4 regions of the Marinobacterium sp. MBR-111 genome follow, and region 1 is predicted to be linked to each of the others. Evidence: predicted binding sites of a transcription regulator. Region 1 holds the regulator's gene; each other region holds the start of a gene.
The links. Region 1 encodes sigma-54, which starts transcription at its own class of promoters, with help from an activator protein. Its sites were predicted from a motif close to TGGCACNNNNNTTGCTNT; they were not measured.
Positions count from the first base shown of each region.

Region 2: the regulator sigma-54 is predicted to act here: its motif matches at 1,213-1,230, upstream of ABIE61_RS03785 (phenol hydroxylase subunit).
Region 3: the regulator sigma-54 is predicted to act here: its motif matches at 1,705-1,722, upstream of nirB (nitrite reductase large subunit NirB).
Region 4: the regulator sigma-54 is predicted to act here: its motif matches at 1,442-1,459, upstream of fliE (flagellar hook-basal body complex protein FliE).

Region 1 covers NZ_JBEPQA010000013.1:37,149-40,232, reverse strand. The annotation lists gene lptB (LPS export ABC transporter ATP-binding protein) at 1-581, shown strand, start outside; gene ABIE61_RS10640 (RNA polymerase factor sigma-54) at 633-2,138, shown strand; gene hpf (ribosome hibernation promoting factor) at 2,190-2,480, shown strand; gene ABIE61_RS10630 (PTS sugar transporter subunit IIA) at 2,502-2,963, shown strand; gene rapZ (RNase adapter RapZ) at 2,965-3,084, shown strand, end outside.
Region 2 covers NZ_JBEPQA010000004.1:18,423-21,506, forward strand. The annotation lists gene ABIE61_RS03780 (sigma 54-interacting transcriptional regulator) at 1-876, opposite strand, end outside; gene ABIE61_RS03785 (phenol hydroxylase subunit) at 1,273-1,584, shown strand; gene ABIE61_RS03790 (aromatic/alkene monooxygenase hydroxylase subunit beta) at 1,610-2,593, shown strand; gene ABIE61_RS03795 (MmoB/DmpM family protein) at 2,611-2,880, shown strand; gene ABIE61_RS03800 (aromatic/alkene/methane monooxygenase hydroxylase/oxygenase subunit alpha) at 2,897-3,084, shown strand, end outside.
Region 3 covers NZ_JBEPQA010000003.1:128,542-131,625, reverse strand. The annotation lists gene nirB (nitrite reductase large subunit NirB) at 1-1,573, opposite strand, end outside; gene ABIE61_RS03280 (nitrate- and nitrite sensing domain-containing protein) at 1,837-3,084, opposite strand, start outside.
Region 4 covers NZ_JBEPQA010000021.1:5,235-8,318, forward strand. The annotation lists gene fliF (flagellar basal-body MS-ring/collar protein FliF) at 1-904, opposite strand, end outside; gene fliE (flagellar hook-basal body complex protein FliE) at 935-1,300, opposite strand; gene ABIE61_RS13900 (3'-5' exonuclease) at 1,496-2,125, opposite strand; gene ABIE61_RS13905 (DUF294 nucleotidyltransferase-like domain-containing protein) at 2,131-3,084, opposite strand, start outside.

The DNA.
Region 1 (3,084 bases):
TCGTGGGGCTTATCCACGCCGACCGGGGACAAATCCGACTGCACCAGGACGACGTTACCCGCCTGCCCATGCATGAGCGCGCTCGCCGCGGTATCGGCTATCTGCCTCAGGAAGCTTCGGTGTTTCGGAAGCTGAGCGTACATGACAACCTGATGGCCATTCTGGAAACTCGCAAGGAGCTGAACACCTCGGATCGTAAGGCATTGCTGGAGCAGCTGCTGGAAGAGTTCCACATTACTCACCTGCGCAATAGTCTGGGTATGGCCCTGTCTGGCGGAGAGCGTCGACGTGTTGAAATCGCACGGGCCTTGGCAACCGAGCCTGACTTTATCCTGCTGGACGAACCCTTTGCCGGCGTTGATCCAATCTCGGTCAGCGATATCAAACAAACCATTCGCCACCTACAGTCTCGCGGCATTGGCATTCTGATCACCGATCATAACGTGCGCGAGACACTCGACATCTGCGAACGAGCATATATCGTAAGTGAAGGGGGGATACTCGCACAGGGCACACCGGCCGAGATCCTGGCTAACGAACAGGTTCGCCGTGCCTATCTGGGCGAGCAGTTTTCCCTTTGATCCTGAGTCGTCAATCATGTACATCCACTCCGTCCACCTGGCAGCTCTGATATGAAGCAATCGTTACAACTCAAGATCGGCCAGCATCTGACGATGACACCCCAGTTGCAACAAGCAATACGTCTGCTGCAACTGTCAACGCTGGACCTGCAGCAGGAGATCCAGGAAGCCCTGGAGAGCAACCCACTGCTGGAAGTCGAGGAGGAACTGGACAGCGCCGAAGAGACCCAGACTGAAGCCCGTGATGATCGTCACGACGCCTCTGCCGACAGCCTCTCTAACGACACCGCTGACGAGGACAGCTGGGACGAAAACGCACTGGAAGAGCGCTGGAATGATGAAATCCCTCGTGAGCTGTCCACCGACAGCAACTGGGATGATACCTTCCAGCACCAGAGTACACCCGGTCCTGCCCGTGATGATGACTGGGAACCCGGTGATAACGATTCGGCCGAAGACAGCCTTCAGGATCACCTGCTGTGGCAGCTCAACCTGACCCCCATGAGTGACCCTGACCGTATGGTCGCCATGGCCCTTATCGATGCTGTCGATCCGGATGGCTATCTACGCACGGACGTAGATGAAGTTCTGGAACACTTCACCCGGAGCGAACCCCAGCTGTTTGCAGATGCCGAGCCTGAAGAGATTGAAACGGTACTGCACCGCCTGCAACAGTTTGACCCGCCCGGTGTCTGCGCACGAGACCTGAGCGAATGTCTGCAGATACAGCTGCGCCAGCTGCCTGAAAACACTCCGATGCTGAAAGAGGCATTACGCCTGGTACGCGATCACCTGGGTCTGCTCGGCAATCATGACTATCGTACCTTGATGCGCCGCATGCGCCTGAAGGAAGAGGCCCTGCAACAGATCATCAGTCTGATCCAGTCGCTTAATCCAAAACCGGGCACCAGCATCAGCAGTGAACAGTCAGAGTACGTTATACCCGACGTCGTGGTGCGCAAGGTGCGGGGGCAGTGGAATGTAAGCCTCAACTCAGAGGCATCCCCCAAGCTGCGTATCAATACCGACTATGCTGATCTTATAAGACGGGCCGACAACAGCGCTGACAACACCTATCTGAAAAACCATCTACAGGAAGCGCGCTGGTTTCTGAAGAGCCTGCTGAGTCGCAACGAAACCCTGCTCAAGGTCGCCACCGAGATCGTGGCCCGCCAGATCGATTTTTTCGAGGAAGGTGAAGAGGGTATGAAGCCGATGGTTCTGCATGACATCGCTGAAGCCGTAGAGATGCACGAATCAACCATTTCCCGTGTCACTACCCAGAAATACATGCATACGCCCCGAGGCATCTTCGAGCTGAAGTATTTTTTCTCCAGCCATGTGAGCACGTCAGACGGAGGCGCTGCCTCCTCTACCGCCATTCGTGCCTTGATCAAGAAGCTGATCAGCGCGGAGAATACCGCAAAACCACTCAGTGATAACAAGATAGCCGACCTGCTGAAAGAGCAAGGATTTAACGTAGCCAGACGCACAGTGGCAAAATATCGTGAAGCGATGAACATTCCGCCTTCTAATGAGCGCAAGCGTCTGGTTTAATGAGACTACAGGCACGCCGGAAGAACGTGCTTTATGACGAGGAGAAAACCTATGCAGATCAACATCACTGGCCATCACGTCGAACTGACTGACGCCCTGAACGAATATGTACGTACCAAGTTCGACCGACTGGAACGCCACTTCGATAACATCACCAATGTACAGGTCACCCTCAGTGTCGAGAAGCTGCGCCAGAAGGCCGAAGCCGATATCCACCTGGCCGGCGGTGAAGTATTCGCAGCGCATGAGCATGATGACATGTATGCTGCAATTGATGGCATGGTGGACAAGCTTGACCGCCAGATCATCAAGCACAAAGAAAAACTCAAATCCCACAAATAACCGGTAGCAGCACGTCACGACATGCAACTATCAGAACTGCTGACCTCATCCCGTACACTCTGCCACGTCGATGTGGTCAGCAAAAAGCGAGCGCTTGAGCTCGCCAGCCAGACTATCGCCGAGCAGCTGGACGGCATGGCCGCTGAAGATATCTTCAGCGGCCTGATCAACCGAGAACGCCTTGGCAGCACCGGTATCGGTGAAGGCGTTGCCATTCCTCATTGCAGAATTCCAGGTGTTACAACAGCCATCGGATTACTGATGACGCTGTCCAGCCCGATTGACTTCGATGCCATCGACAACCGTCCAGTCGACCTGATCTGCTTCCTGCTGGTTCCCGAAGACGGCGCTGAAGAGCACCTGCAGACACTGGCAGGGTTGGCAGAGCTGTTCAACGACTCCAGCACCCGTGAATCACTGCGCAGCTGCGAAGATTCCTCAAGCCTGCTGGATCGCGTCCAAACTCTCTGCAGAGGCGCCTGACATGCGACTGGTCGTCATCAGCGGCCGCTCCGGCTCAGGCAAAAGCACCGCCCTGCAGGCACTGGAAGATGTCGGTTTCTACTGCATCGACAACCTGCCGGCCCTGCTTCTGCCCGAGCTG
Region 2 (3,084 bases), on a different contig from region 1:
GACCGCCACGAACGCCTTGTCGGCGCGGTCTGAGCTGAGGTGCAGGCCGCGGGCGACGATCTCCTTGCCGACGCCGGTTTCGCCCTGCAGCAATACCGTGACACGACTGGATGACGCGCGACGGATCAGCTGACAGACATGCTTGAAGGCACCCGACCGCCCCACCGAGTTGAACAGCAGGTCTTCACTCTGGTCAGAGTTTCGGAAGTTGTCGCGCAGATCGCTCAGCTGGCTCTGCAGCGAGAACAGCTCTTCCGCAATGGGATCCGGCAACAGATAGCGTTCCAGTTCGGCCTGGTCATCCCACTCCTCGGCCGGTTTGCCGACGATATGGCAATGCTCATGTCCCATACCGACACATTGCGTTTCCTTGAAGATGACCGGCTGTCCCATGAAATAGGTGGTGTAGCCGCTGGCGTAACCAATGAGGGTCCAGCAAATGGGGTCTTCCGAAGGGCCAAAGTCGTGCAGGTGCACATCGGCCTCATATGAATCGAACCAGTCGAATTCTCCCTGAAAAACGTCATTATCAAGGTCGATATTCAGTGAAACGGGTTTTACGTTGACCATGCCTTTGATGCAGTGCAGCTGAGGTCCGACAAAGAAAGCATCTTCCTTTGACATATCCGGTCTGACCTTGGCGACCAACTCGGCGTCTTTCCACCCGGAGTGGTATCCAAACCGCATCAGGAATCCCTTGGCACGGTTGATACCCAGGGTTTCAATCAGCTCCTTGCGCAACAGGCCCATAACGCTGGAATGAATCATCAGCATGCGCTGTTCGTTGAGCCAGATTTTGCCCTTGTCACTTTCAAAACGAATTTGTGAGAGCAAGTCTCCGCTGCCCGGAAACTCCAGTTCTTGTGTGGTGGCCATAATTGTTTTTATACCGGCTTTGTGTGAGCGATGTTCAGTGAGCAGGCCCGTAGCCCTTATTTCATTGTTGAGATATTTGATGATGATTTGGAAGCGAAACCATAGAAACTAATACTAAAGTAGTATGAGGGTGGTTGGTCTCAATACAACTGAAAGTGACCATTTCATCAAAAAAAAGCCTGATTTTTCATGAAATGATTATTTCATCAGTGCCTGGGTGCTATGTGCGCAACGCTTTGTTGCGTGAATAGCAACATGATCTGGCTTTTAATTATTTCTTTTAAATCAATTGCTTGGCTTTTGTCTTGTGTCTGTTTTGATGCTGTTTCGCCAATCTGGCACAGCAGTTGCTCTCATGCATTGATGAATGCATCCGCCGAAGAGCAGAGGATAACAATGACAAAACTCACACTGCACTCACGCAACGATGACCTGCCCAAACGCTCGGCTTTTGATCGTTTGACCAAATACATCCGGGTACGCAGTGAGCCTGGATCGCGTTTTGTCGAGTTCGATTTTGCCATTGGTGATCCTTCACTGTTTGTGGAGCTGGTGATGCCAAAAGGCGCCTTTGATGAATTCTGTGCCGCCAACGATGTGGTGCACATGACCGAAGATCAGATCCGTGAAGTCGATTCCGAAATGGAAAAATGGCGCTACGGCGAAGATACGCTCATGTCTCACAACCATGATCGTGATTCCGAATAACAACAACTGCAGCTGGGAAGAGTCCATGACCATCGAAATTAAAACAGCCACGCTGGAACCGGTGCGCAATACCTATGCGAATGTCGCGCGTCGTTTCGGCGACAAGCCGGCTACCCGCTATCAGGAAGCCACTTACGACCTTCAGTCCGAAACGAATTTTCACTACCGCCCCTTGTGGCAGCCGGATCTGGAACTGAACGATACGCGCCGTACTGCCATCGAGATGGCGGACTGGTACGCGCTGAAAGACCCGCGCCAGTTCTATTACGGCACCTACGTCCAACAGCGTGCCAAAATGCAGGAGAACGCCGAGAGCAACTATGCGTTTTTTGAAAAGCGTGATCTGGCTCGGCACCTGAGTGACGCTCAGCAGGCTGAAGTGATTCGCTTCCTCGTGCCGCTGCGTCATATGGAGCATACCGCGAATCTGAACAACATGTACGGAGCCGCCTACGGCTATGGTACGGCCGTGACCCAGGCGCTGCTGTTTGATGGTATGGATCGCCTGGGTATCGCGCAGTACCTGTCGCGCATTGGCCTGATTCTGGATGGCAACACGGGGGAGGCGCTGGAAGAGGCCAAGCGGCAGTGGATGGAAGCCGATATTTGGCAGGGACTCCGTGCACTCTGTGAAGAGATGCTGGTGACTGAGGACTGGTTCGAAGTATTCGTAGCGCAGGACCTGGTGGTCGATACCCTGGTATATGACCTGGTATATGGCCAGTTTGACCAGTACCTGGCTGACAGTGGTGCCCAGGATGTAGCCATGCTGACCGAGTTTATGCAGCTCTGGTACAAGGACTCTTCACGCTGGGTAGATGCAGTCATCAAGGAAACCGCAAACGAATCTGAAGAGAACAAGGCACTTTTGAAACAGTGGATCGAAAAATGGCGTGGCAAGGCAGCAGAAGCCCTGGCTCCGCTGGCACCGGCAATGCTGAATGACGAAGCGCTGGCGCAGTCGCTGGCAGAACTGGATAAGCGGGTCGCTAAGGCCGGCATCAAATAACAACAAGGAAAAGCCTCATGTCCAAAGTATATATCGCACTGCAGGATAACGATGAGTCGCGCTACATCGTCGAAGCAATTGAACAGGATAACCCTGAAGCAACCGTTATCCACATGCCGGCCATGATCCGCATCGAAGCCGAGAACTTTCTCGCGGTGAAGAAAGAGACTGTAGAAGAAAAAATGGGACGTGACTGGGATGTGCAGGAGTTGCACCTCAGCCTGATCACGATCGGTGGCAACGTCGATGAAGATGACGATCAGATCACCCTGACCTGGAACTCATAACAAGAAGGTAACCCCAATGGCAGCCAAAAAGCTCAACATTAAAGACAAATACCGCCTGCTGACCCGTGACCTGGATTGGGAGTTTTCCTATCAGGATCGCAAGAAGGCATTCCCGTTCGAAGAGTTTGAAGGGATCAAGATTACCGACTGGTCAAAATGGGAAGACCCCTTCCGTCTGACCATGGACGCCTACTGGAAGTATCA
Region 3 (3,084 bases), on a different contig from region 1:
CATGTCCGTAACGCTGAATCAGCTCGTCAAAAGTCTTGATCCCATCTACACGGATCAGGTGGAACAGTTCCTGACGAGTATGGCTGAAATGCGCACAGAGCGAATGATCGACCTGTACGCCGCGCTTTTCCAGCTCCGCATCCAGCACGGTCTTCAGCATGGCGGCACAACCACCACAGCCGGTGGCGGCTCGGGTGCTGGCCTTAAGGTCGGCCACCGACACGGCACCATCATTCATCGCCTCGCAGATATCACCCTTGCTGACATTGTGACAGGAGCAGATGGTGGCCGTCAGTGGCAGCTCGGCACTGCCCGCACTCGGCAGTCCGCCCTGAGAGGCCGGCAGAATCAATGCTTCCGGCTGCTCCGGCAGCGGCATGTCATTCAGTGCCAGCTGCAGCAGTTGATCGTAGCCGCTGTTGTCCCCAATCAGGATGGCACCCAGCAGGCGCTTGCCATCCCCCGAGACCACCAATCGACGATAGACGCCGCTGCGCTCATCGCTGTAGCGGTAGTTCTGACACCCCGATGTATGGCCGTGAGCATCACCGATCGATCCCACATCCACACCCAGCAGTTTCAGTTTCGTCGACATGTCGGCACCCTGAAAATGTGCCTGGCCATCACCAACAAGATGCGACAGGGCCGCTCGTGCCATGGCATAACCCGGTGCAACCAGACCGAAATGGCGGCCGTTCCACACCGCACACTCGCCAATGGCATAGATGTCAGGATCGCTGCTGCGACAGTGCTGGTCCACCTCAATACCGCCACGCTCACCCAGCTGCAGGCCAGCCTCACGGCCCAGCATGTCCTGCGGCCGGATACCGGCGGAATACACGATCAGGTCGGTCTCCAGCTCGGTAGCGTCGGCAAAGCACATCTTCATCCTTGCACTGTCACCCCGAATAATCTGCTGCGTCGCCTTGTCGGTATGCACCGCAACCCCGAGCGCCTCGATCTTGTGGCGCAGCAAGGCTCCCGCTTCGTCATCCAGCTGAACCGGCATCAGCCGGGGGGCAAACTCGACCACATGTACCTCCAGCCCCAGCCGCTTGAGGGCGTTGGCGGCTTCCAGGCCGAGCAGTCCACCGCCGATCACCACGCCGACATTGGCACCCTCGGCACTGGCGCGAATCGCGTCCAGGTCATCCAGTGTTCGGTAGACCAGGCAGTGTGGCTGAGCCCCGCCGGGGATGGGTGGAACGAAGGGCCACGAGCCTGTCGCAAGCACCAGTTTGTCGTAGCTGTATTCCCCCCCCTGGGTGTGCAGGGTTTTGCATTGGGGATCAATGGACAGAACCGACTCACCCAGTTTGAGGCTCACGGCGGGGTGTTGATACAGCTCCGGTGACCCCAGCCTCAACGCGTCGGCACTGCCCGAATCAAAATAGTCTGACAGGTGTACCCGATCATAGGCGGGATAGCGTTCAGCCCCGAAAACCATCAGTTCACCCTGCTCAGCAGCTTCACTGGCCAACCACTGTTCCACAAAGTGATGCCCTACCATGCCGTTGCCAATCACGGCCACGCGCAAAGGGCGACGGGTACCGGTGCAGTCTGTCTGTTTCATACGGCACTCTCTTAGTTTCAGATAAAAAAAAACGGTGCCACTTCTGTGCTGCACATGCAGCAAGGAGTGGACACCGTTGTCCAAAAAACCACTTGATGAGCGTCTGACCTCAGGCCTGACCTGCAACTGGTATTGCAGGGTTTATGCCAATCGGTCAATAACAGGCAGGAGCGGGGCTTTTACCCGAACAACAACGACAAGGGCGCTTTAAAAAGGTGCAGACAGGGTCGAAACGACCCTTAACAGGGCACGGAAAAACATAATTACGTTTTCCCCAGGCCGTCACAGGCGGCTATCAGACGAGCCGCCAGATCGACCAGACGGATGTTGGCCTGCATCGCCTGCTGCCGCATCTGATGATAGGCCTGCTCTTCACTGAGGCCATGAAACTGCATCAGCAATCCCTTCGCCCGCTCTATCTGCTTGCGTTCATCCAGAGCCGAACGTGCTAACTCCAGCTCTTTCTGAACCTGTTCCAGATGGCGTGCCTGAGTCAGTAACAGGTCATATACCGTATCGTTCAACCCCCCGCCTTCATGTCCGGGACTGCTCAGCAGCTCAGCCATGGGTGTCAGGTTGACCGGAGCCGTACGCTGCGCAGCGGCTTCTATCAGGGTGTTAAGCTGTTGCCGGTGATGCCTCAGCTCCGCTTCAGCCGCTGCGGTCTTGTCACGGCTCTTTTGCAGCAGGCGCTGCTCCAGATGGGCTTCAAGCTGTTGCATGCGATCAATGCGGCAGGTGGCCAGCTCATACCAAAGCTCACTCAATGGCATCGGTACTTCGTCTTTAGGCTGCAGCCGGCTGAGCATGCCCCGCAGGCGTAACAGCTCGGCTTGCTCCGGCATCGCCTGCAGCTCGTGCCAGAGTGCCAGCGGCTCTGCCTCTGCATAACAGGTGAAGGTATCAAAACTGCGTTGCTGGGCATCCTGCAGGTTTATCAACCGCTCCAGCTGCTCGGCCTCGAACCGACCTGCCGCGAAGCCGATTGCTCCCCAGGCACGTTCCTGCCCTGCATACTCCTTCCCCTGTATGAAGTTGAATGTCGCGACCAGAGCCCGCGTCAACTCCGGGTCGCCACAGCTGTCCGCCAGTTCAAAAATGATCGCCAGCAAACGGGCAATCAGCTCACTCAGCCAACAGGTGAGCGTTGCCGCCTCCAGTTGTTGCTGCTGCACCTGAGCACGCAGCAGATCCAGCTCTTCCAGCTGCAGCAGTACCGCCGCGATGCAGTTGCACAGGCGCATTCCCGCCGGTGCACTGCCTGTGCCCGGCATCAGGGCTGCAACTCCCTGCCGAAAGGCCTGTTCGGCCACACGGCTACGCGCGACCTGCTCCGGGTGTTGACGGGCAAAGCACTCACCGCCGGAAGCCAGAAAGACATTTGAAATACCGCGTTCACGCTGCAGCTCATGGATTAACCTCCCGGTCAGAATCGCCTGTTGGCAACCCACGGCCAATTGTTTCAGTGCCTCAATCTCGGCCTCACGAGCAGCCAGCAGAAAGCGGTGGGT
Region 4 (3,084 bases), on a different contig from region 1:
GGTTTTCTTCCAGTGTCTGCTCGCTGCGCAACGCCGGCAGATCCGGATTGTATATCTCGTCTGCCTGTTCAACTTCGGTAAAATCGATATCGGTCGACACTTCAGCCCGGAAGTTGCCCAACCCAACAACCGGTTGGAGGATACTGTTGACCCGGTTAAGCAGGGTCTCTTCAATGCTGCGGGTGTACTCGAGCTGTTTTGCCGCCAGCACCACATCCTGGTCCTGGCTGCGTGTGTTGAGCAGACGCCCTTTCTGATCAACTACCGTGACATCATCCACCGCCAGCTCAGGAATACTGGACGCCACCAGATTGGCGATCGCGGCCACCTGATCCCGCTCCAGCGTGCGCCCGGAAAACATTTCGATAAATACAGAGGCACGCGGCTTGCGCTGATCACGTACAAAAACAGACTCTTTCGGCAACGCGAGATGAACACGGGCAGAACGTACCGCAAGCAGGCTGCTGATGGTACGCGCCAACTCGCCTTCCAGCCCACGGCGGAAGCGAGCATTCTCCATGAACTGACTGGTCCCCAGTCCCTGTTCCTGTTCCAGCAGCTCAAAGCCTACCGTCTTGTCAGCGGTAAAACCTTCAGCGGCCAGTTTTAGCCGCGCTTGATGCACATGCTCCTGCGGCACAAGAATTGCCCGGCCGTCAGCGTCAAACTTGTACGGCATGTTATACAGCCGTAACTGTTCAATCACTTCATTGGCATCGGAAAAGTTGAGATTGGAAAACAGCACCCGATAATCCGGCTTCTGTGACCAGAGCACAACGGCAAAGCCGATGGCGATGCTGGCAGCCAGCCCCACCATCAGACCCAGCTGGCGCAGGATTCCCAGGCTGTTAAAGCCGGTCATCAAACTGCCCTTGCTGTTAAGTTGTGCCGGTGTGTTATCCATTCAGCCCTGACCGTGTAAAACCTGAAAACATTAAATCGGCATCTTCATGACATCTTCATACGCCGTTACCAAACGATTACGCACCTGAGTCATAGCCTGAAACGAGACCGAAGACTTCTGAGCCTGAATCATGACCTGCGGCAGATCCACGCCAGGATCGCCCCGCTCATACGCTTCACGCAGCCGTGATGCTTCCGACTGGTGTTCATTGACCTTATCCACAGCCCCTTTGAGCAGCGTCGCAAAACTGTTGCTTTCGGTCTTGCTGATCCCCGGCGCACCAATACCTTCGGCCCTAAGATCCAGCATTTCGACCGGACGCGGCCCCTGCTGCACCTCTGACTTGATCGCGCGCATCTGTGACAGAAGGCTGTTGATATCAGCTCGTTCAATCATGCAGAGCTTCCTCCCGGACGGCAATATTTTGACATTATAGAGACTAACCCTCCCGCTTCAAGATGCAATCACGCCAGAGTTGACAATATCCTGACGCCAATTGAGCCTGACAAGGGTCATGCTGTTACTGCTTAACGCTATAATGCAAAAAGCGGGCCATATAGCCCGCCGGGGAACCTGACGTTAATGCATGCCCTAGTATCGTCCTTCTGGCGATTCACCGTAGCGCAGCCGCACATACATCAGCGCTACCGTGATGGCATCTCCCAAAGCTGTGTGCCGCTCAAGGATGGGGATATCCAGTTTGCCTGCAATGGTGTCAAAGCGCAGGTCGATATTACCCCCCACATGCTTCCACTTGATGATGTCGTGATAGACGTGGGAAAGCTCAACAGCCTTGTTGGGCAGGCCGAAACCGTACTTGGGGCGGATAAACTTGTCCAGCATGCGAATATCAAAATTGACGTAGTAACCGAGAATGGGACGATTGCCGACGAATTCGAGCACCTTTTCCAGAGCCTCGTCCAGCTCGATGCCATCCGCCAGATCGCTGGCTCTGATCTTGTGGATTTTGATGGAATCACCGCTGAGGCTGGCCGGAGGCTTCAATTTCAGGTCGAGACGCTCACTGGTAATCACTTTACGCCCTTTGATACGCACAGCTCCGATCGACAGTATTTCGGCCTTTTTCACGTCAAGACTGGTGGTCTCACAGTCAAGTGACACGACTTCGTCACCCTTGTAGGCTTCGAACAGATGTGCCCAAGGCCCTTCCCTGTGCTCACGTTTCTCTTTCAGACGCCGTATTGAGCGCGGAATGATCATCTACATCAGCCTCCCAGGTGGTAACGCATTGTCAGGTGCTTTTTGAACCCTTTCACCACATGCAAAGCATCACGCAGCAGTTCCCGCTCAAGCTTGTTCAGCTGCTGCAGGTCGATCATGTTCGGGGTTGGATCGGCTCCATCAGGACTTTCTTCAGCACGGCGGATTTGCTGCCGCAGACGCAGCTGAATAAACAGCGCCAGCGCTTCCGATAGATCACGGCCATGCTGTTCCTGCATCTGGCCACTTTCCATCAGCGCCTCAATGCGCTGGAAAGTATTGGTCTTGAGGATGCGCTGCTCAAGCGCGATGGTACGGACACCATGCACAATGGGGAAAATCCCGCCTTTCTTGATATCCAGCTGCCCCTTGTCCTTGAGGTTGCCAAAGAAGGTAAGTGGCGTATCAAACCCAATCGCGGCACGGGCAAAATGCGAGAAAAACACATCATTGTTCCGCAGGTGACGCAGGAACCAGTTACGCGCCACCTTGAACAGCGCCTCGTTACCCGCTACCGGCTTGGCATCAACCGCAATGGCCAGGTTCATCTGCGCACTGCCTTCACAGGTGTCGGCCCAATCACTGAGCTTCTGGGTCCAGTCACCCACGGAATTGACCCACTCGGGATTGGACACCATGATGTTACCTGGACAAGGCGGAAAGCCGAATGAAATCAGAGTCTCGCTGAACTGCTGCATGCATTGCTGCATTTCAGGCCAGGCCAGATTGTCACGAAATATAAGCGCGTTATCCTGATCGGTTTTCATGATCTGCTCGGCACGCCCCTCCGACCCCATCACGATCAAGCAGACGTGCGGCTGCATGTCCGCAGGGACGATTAGATCGAACAGCTTGGCAATAATGCGCCCGTTCATGGCCGCCAGCAGATCCATAGTAAAACGAATCTTGACGCCGGTAGAGATCAACGCCTTGATCAGCTCATTCAGGCCCTGTGCGGC